DNA from 2 places in the Paenarthrobacter sp. C1 genome. Region 1 is predicted to be linked to the other one. Evidence: predicted binding sites of a transcription regulator. Region 1 holds the regulator's gene; the other holds the start of a gene.

Region 1 (3,382 bases):
ACTGCGCCCAGCAGGCGCTGCCAGCCCAGCCCGATGTCCTCCGCTGTTTCGTGGGGCCAACCGAAGGCCGTGAGAATCCCGGTCTTCCAATCAGTGCCGCGGGCAACGGCGGGCCATTGCTCGATGCCCAGGACCTTCGGCCGGATGGCCTGCCACACGTCCACATAAGGGTGGCCCACGATCAGGACGTTGCCTGCAGCGCCGGGGACAGTCATGGCCTCGGCCGCGATCCGGGACTCCTTTGAGCCCGCCACGAGGTGGTCCACCAGGATGCCAAGGCGGCGGCCGGGACCGGGTCGGAAGTCGGCAATGGCGGACTTGAGGTCGTCCACGCCGTGGAGCGGTTCCACCACAATTCCTTCAACACGGAGGTCGTCACCCCAGACTTTCTCCACGAGTTCAGCGTCGTGCTTGCCCTCCACCCAGATGCGGCTGGCCTTCGCGACCTGCGCCCGTTGCCCCTGGACCTTTACCGAACCCGAGGCCGTGCGATTCGCCTGAACCGCTGAAGCGGGCCGGCGAGGGGCCGGAGGCATCAACCTGATCGCTTGTCCTTCGAGAAGGAATCCGTACCCGAGTTGGAACGACTTAGTTTTACCGCGCCTGTCCTCGAGCGACACGATGTGCATGCCACCGGTCTTTTCCACCCGGGTGACTTCGCCCACCCATCCTGACTGGACGTCTTCGAGGACCATGCCGCGTTGCACCGGCACCTCAGGGAGCTGGCGTTTGGCTGGAGCGGTCAGGTCCTGCGGGCCCCAATTGTCGAAAGCCAAGGAATTCCTACCTCTGTGGTGATGTGAAAGGGGACAGGGGCGGGTTGCCGTCAGCCGGTATCGGGACGCCGCCCTGGATGCAGTCCTCGGACGGTTTCAATGCTAACAACGTGGTGGCTCATACTAGACTTGTTAGCACTTGGGCATGTTGAGTGCTAAGTGTGCGGTGATCCATTGGAGGTCCCGCGGGGACCGGTCCCATGGACCATGGCAGTCGTCAGGAGGTGTAGCAATGAGTGAGCCACGCAAATTGGAAGTGCTGCGTGCCATCGTTGAGGATTACGTGCATTCCCGGGAGCCGGTGGGATCGAAAGCCCTCGTTGAGCGTCATCACCTGGGTGTTTCCAGTGCCACCATCCGCAATGACATGGCTGTCCTGGAAGAAGAAGGTCTCATTGCCGCCCCGCATACCAGCGCCGGCCGAATCCCCACTGACAAGGGCTATCGCCTGTTCGTTGACCGCATCTCCCAGGTCAAGCCGTTGTCCGCCGCCGAGCGTCGGGCAATTCATTCGCTGCTTGAGGGACCCGACGACGTCGATGACATTCTTGAGCGCACAGTACGGCTCCTTTCCCAGCTGACCAACCAGGTCGCCGTCGTGCAGTATCCGCACTCGCACCGCGCATTGGTCCGCCACGCGGAGTTCGTTCTGCTGGCCCCCAAACAGGTGCTGGTGGTCCTCATTGCGGACACCGGGAGCGTCGTGCAAAAAGTCATCGACGCCGGTTCGGACGTGGGGAACGAGGCTTTGATGTTGTTGAGGTCACGATTCCTCGGCAGCATCGCCGGCACCCAGCTGGCACTCCTGCCGCAGGTGTTACCGTCGGTGGTGGCCCTTTGCCCGCCGGATCTTCGTGCCCTCGCCCAAAGGCTGGCCAATGGCTTGGAATCCCTGAGCGACACCAGCCGTGAGGAACGCATTCTGATGGCCGGTACGGCCAACCTCGCACGTTCCAACGTTGACTTCCCGCTAAGCATCGGTCCCGTGCTTGAAGCCCTTGAGGAACAAGTTGTCATGCTCCGGTTGTTGTCGGACATGGGAGACGATCCCCGGGGCGTGACAGTCAGCATTGGCCGGGAGAATCCGTACGACGGCCTGGCCGAGGCCTCTGTAGTGGCCACCGGCTACGGTTCCGGCGCCAAGGTGGGAATCCTTGGACCGACCCGCATGGACTATCCCACCACCATGGCAGCAGTTCGTGCCGTGGCCCGTTACCTTTCCCGCATTCTCGGCGGCTGAACACCGGCCCGGGAAAACATCCGCAGTACAACCAGGAAGAGATACCGACTTTGAGCAGCCACTATGACGTTTTGGGAGTCTCGCCGGAAGCCACCGGGGAAGAGATCAAAAAGGCGTACCGCAAGTTGGCGCGGAAACTCCACCCGGACGTAAACCCGGGTGAAGATGTCGCGGAGCAGTTCAAGGCCGTGACGCACGCTTACGAAGTGTTGTCAGATCCCCAGAAGCGTCGCGTCTACGATGCCACGGGCAACGAGAACGGCACTGATAACGGCTTCGGCGGCGGCTACGCCGGCCAGGGCTTCGCCTTCCAGGACATCTTCGACACGTTCTTTGGCGGCGGCGGTGGACACGGAGGGCCCGCCTCCCGCGTACGACGTGGCCAGGACGCCCTTATCAGCGTTCGGATCGACCTCAAGGATGCCGTGTTCGGCGTCAACAAGAAGCTTGAAGTGGACACAGCCGTGGTCTGCCCCACCTGCGACGGCAGCTGCTGCCGCCCGGGCACCCACCCTGAACGCTGCGACATCTGTGGTGGCAGCGGCCAGGTTCAGCGCGCCGTCCGCTCCATCCTGGGGCAGGTCATGACCACCGCCCCCTGTGGTTCCTGTGAAGGCTTCGGCACCGTCATCAAGGATCCCTGCAACGAATGCAACGGCCAGGGACGCATCAGGAGCCGCCGTTCGCTCACCATCAAGGTTCCCGCCGGCGTCGCTACCGGTACGCGAATCCAGCTGTCCGGCCAGGGCGAAGCAGGACCCGCAGGTGGTCCGGCCGGTGATCTCTACGTGGAGATCCGCGTCAACAACGATTCCACGTTCGTACGCGAAGGCGACGACCTCCACGCCACCCTCAGCGTGCCCATGACGGCTGCTGCCTTGGGGACCGACGTGCAGCTTGAGACGTTCGACGGCGCACAGGACATCGAAGTGAAGGCAGGCACGCAGTCCGGAGAGGTCATCACCCTTCGTGGCCTCGGCGTAACGCACCTGCGGGGCTACGGCCGCGGCGATCTCAAGGTTCACCTGCATGTGGAAACACCTACCAAACTGGACCATGCACAGGAAGAACTCCTCCAGCAGCTTGCCAAGCTCCGCGGTGAGCAGTTCACCGAAGGAAAACTGGTGGCCAGTGGTGGCATGTTCGCAAAGCTCCGGGACAAGCTCGGTAACCTGTAGCGGTGAGCAACCCCGTTTTCTTTACGCCGGCCGGTAGCCTCAGCCACGTAGCGCCCGGTACTAATTTTGTCCTGGAGGGTCCGGAGGCCCGTCACGCAGTGACGGTGAAGCGCTTGGCCGTCGGTGAGTCCGTTGACATCGCCGACGGCGCAGGTGCCCGTCTCACTGGAGTGGTCGCCGAAGCGACG
Region 2 (3,382 bases), 1.3 Mb from region 1:
TAGATCGCGACCGTCGGGATGCCGAGTTGGTGGGCGGCCTGCACGGCGCGCCAGCCGAGGACAAAAGGGGAGGCGAGGTGAACGACGTCGGGCGCGAAATCGGCAAGGATTCGCTTGACCCGATTCACACCACCCAACGCCACCCGCACATTCGTGTAACCGGCCAGCGGCACCGAGGGAAGCCGGTGCACATACGCGCCCTTCTCGACGCTCGAAACATCAGTGTCCGAGGTCGACGGCGCGATCACCATCACCTCATCCCCGCGCTCCTGCAGATGCTCCAGCACCCGCAGTATCGAATGGGTGACCCCATTCATCAGTGGCAGGAATGATTCGGCGACGATTGCGATCCTCACGCCTCCCACGGTGGTCGCGGCGGGTGGCTTACTGGGTGCGCGGGGGTGGCCTGTGCGGGAAGAGTGGGTTAACAGGTGGGTTGGGCTGGTCTCCGACTCGCAGCAAGCAGGGGGAGTCTTGAAGAAGACACTCGCACTGGGAGTAGGAAAGCCGGAAGCGACTTACTGATGTTCGGTTGGTCGCCCACCCTGTGCCCTCTTCAAATCCTTCCGCAGCCCCCGGTTGTCCGCGCGGAGTTCCTCGTTGTGCTCACTCAGCCCACGGTTGTCCTCGCTCAGCCCGCGGTTCTCCTCCTCGAGCTCCAGCACCCGCTTCACACCGGCCAGGTTCAACCCTTCGTCCAGGAGCACCCCGATCCGGCGCAGTGTGGTCAGGTCGTTTTCGCTGTAGCGGCGCGTGCCGCCGTCGGTCCTCTCGGGGGTGAGCAGACCCTTGCGCTCGTACTGCCGGATGTTCTGCTGCCCGGTTCCCACCAGTTCCGCGGCAACTGAGATCGCATAGACCCCTTGCGTGTCCCGGCCACCATCAGGGCGGCCGTCGGACGCTGGGGTGGGCAAACCGCCGTCGTGCTCCTGGGCAGCAGTCGCGCGATCCGAAACCGCCATAAGAACCTCCGAAATCTTCCAAAAAGCTACTTGCACCACTCTCTCACCAGTGCTATAAAAAATCTATACCAGCCAACAAAGATCGAACAGGCTGGAACCTACAACAGAATCAGCATCAAAACCAAAGGAGTGAGAACCCAATGCTGATGCGCACTGACCCGTTCCGCGAATTCGACAGGCTCGCCCAACAGGTTTTTGGCACAACAGCACGCCCGGCCGGAATGCCGATGGATGCATGGCAGGAGGACGGACAATTCGTTGTTGCCTTCGATCTGCCTGGCGTAAGCCCTGATTCGGTGGAGTTGGATGTCGAACGGAACGTCCTGACGGTAAAGGCAGAACGGAAGTCGCCCGCGGGCGAGAACACGGAGATGATTGCCGCCGAGCGCCCGCAGGGTGTCTTCAGCCGGCAACTCATCCTGGGTGACACTTTGGACACCGATGGCGTCCAGGCCAGCTACGACGCCGGGGTACTCACACTCCGCATCCCCGTCGCCGAGAAGGCCAAGCCACGGCGCATTGAAATCACATCCAATGGGCAGAGGCAGGAGATCAACGCATAATCCAGTCCGTCCTGCCGGAAGGCTCACCCGGGGGTGGCCGACCGGCAGGGCAGCGACCGGGAACGACGGAGGCGGCCGCATCGGAAAAGTCGGGCGCAGGCTTCGTGCCACGTCACAGCGTTTCTTAGCGCACATGAAAGCGACCCCCCGCCCGTCGTCTCCCGATTGATGGCCCCCGGCCCAGGCCGGGGGCCATCGCCTGATCCGCAGCATGAACCGGAACCCGCAGTGAGTACGCAACCCGACTACTACGCCACCCTCCACGTGCCGCCGGACGCGACGGCGCGTGAAATCACCCGCGCCTACCGCGCACTGCTGCGAACCCACCACCCGGACACCCGCCAAAAGGTCGACGACGGCGACGCCACCTCCGCGGCCGACCTCCAGGAACTGCACGCCATCATGCAGGCGTACGTCGTGTTGTCGGACCCAGGAAAGCGGGCGGCATACGATCGGGCGCGGCGGAGTGGATCCATTGTTGGTGCCGGCGGAACACCCGTGAAGGTCCGGGTGCACAGGCGCGAACCACGGCCTGGGACGAGCGGCGAGCAGTCACCGCTCACCTTTGGGCCCACCCGTTGGGAACCTTCGTCCAGAAACCTGAGAACACCAAGGAGTAATCCATGAGTGCTTGGCGTCCGTATGACGGCCACATCATCCCCGCGTTCTACGAGCGGTTCGAACAACGCTGGGGCAGGGGGACAGCGCCGTTCCTGGACCCGGAAGTCCACGAACAACCCCTTCCCCGGGCGCAGTGGATCAACCCGGACACCGGTGCCGCGGTCGCCGTCGTCCCTATCTGGACCGACGATCCAGAGCATCGCTCCTTCGGGGTGTTCTATTTGCCGCCGGCAGGTGACATCTGGATGCTGCGCCCCGGACCCACCACGTTCGTGGAACCAAAAGGAGGCGCCAACCAGGAACAGGTGACACTTCGCAACGACGCCTTCAAGAAGGCCGTCAATCATGCCAAGGAGTTCATCTACGGCCCGCAGTTGTGAGTGAGCGTTCGAGCGTCTTGTGGGTTGCCGCGAGGAGTGAGGTCTCGACCCAAAGGTGTGCTTGCAAAGTGCCGAGAGCCAACCCCTCGGCGAGGTGGGTGCCGACGCCTCGGCCGGCGTCGAGCGTTTATGACGCGCAAACCGATGGCCGCCATGGATACGCATTGACGCCACCCAAATTTGGGTGGCGCGGAACCACAAATGTGGCGCAGGGCAGTTTGGGTGGCGCGGAACCACAAATGTGGCGCAGGGCAGTTTGGGTGGCGCGGAACCACAAATGTGGCGCAGGGCAGTTTGGGTGGCGCGGAACCACAAATGTGGCGCAGGGCAGTTTGGGTGGCCGCCCAAACCCGGCGGACCGCCGTCGTGGTTTCCGCGAGGGGCGAGGTTTCGACCGAAAGGTGCGCCCCCAAAGTGCCGAGAGCCAACCCCTCGGCGAAAGGTGCGCCCCCAAAGTGCCGAGAGCCAACCCCTCGGCGAAAGGTGCGCCCCCAAAGTGCTGAGAGCCAACCCCTCGGCGAAAGGTGCGCCCCCAAAGTGCTGAGAGCCAACCCCTCGGCGAAAGGGCGCCCCCAAAGTGCCGAGAGCCAACCCCTCGGCGAAAGAGCGCGTGGGCAAAAGAAGGCTGGTGCAGCCTGGGAAAGAATTCCAAGGCGGCTGCACCAGCTGCTAGTACGACTTTCTGTTAAAAGTTGTGACACCTATCCATTGGCCGCTCCTAGTTCCCGGCTTCGGTTTGTTTCCGGGCTTCAATGTCAGTCAGGGAGTGGTGGTCTGCCCCGGGAGAACACCTCCCATCTTACGGCGGCCAGCAGGAAAAAGCGCTGAAATTCGCGGTATTTCAGGGGCGCCTGAC

The links. Region 1 encodes HrcA, which represses chaperone genes, less so after heat shock. Its sites were predicted from a motif close to TTNGCACTCGNNNNNNNCGAGTGCNAA; they were not measured.
Region 2: the regulator HrcA is predicted to act here: its motif matches at 992-1,018, upstream of ACNAOU_RS05800 (Hsp20/alpha crystallin family protein).

The regions. Positions count from the first base shown of each region.
Region 1 is NZ_CP186052.1:2,468,576-2,471,957, reverse strand. It holds gene ACNAOU_RS11550 (DUF3097 domain-containing protein) at 1-776, opposite strand, end outside; gene hrcA (heat-inducible transcriptional repressor HrcA) at 1,009-2,016, shown strand; gene dnaJ (molecular chaperone DnaJ) at 2,067-3,194, shown strand; gene ACNAOU_RS11535 (16S rRNA (uracil(1498)-N(3))-methyltransferase) at 3,197-3,382, shown strand, end outside.
Region 2 is NZ_CP186052.1:1,204,282-1,207,663, forward strand. It holds gene ACNAOU_RS05790 (glycosyltransferase family 4 protein) at 1-356, opposite strand, end outside; gene ACNAOU_RS05795 (MerR family transcriptional regulator) at 519-962, opposite strand; gene ACNAOU_RS05800 (Hsp20/alpha crystallin family protein) at 1,103-1,525, shown strand; gene ACNAOU_RS05805 (J domain-containing protein) at 1,754-2,152, shown strand; gene ACNAOU_RS05810 (hypothetical protein) at 2,149-2,526, shown strand.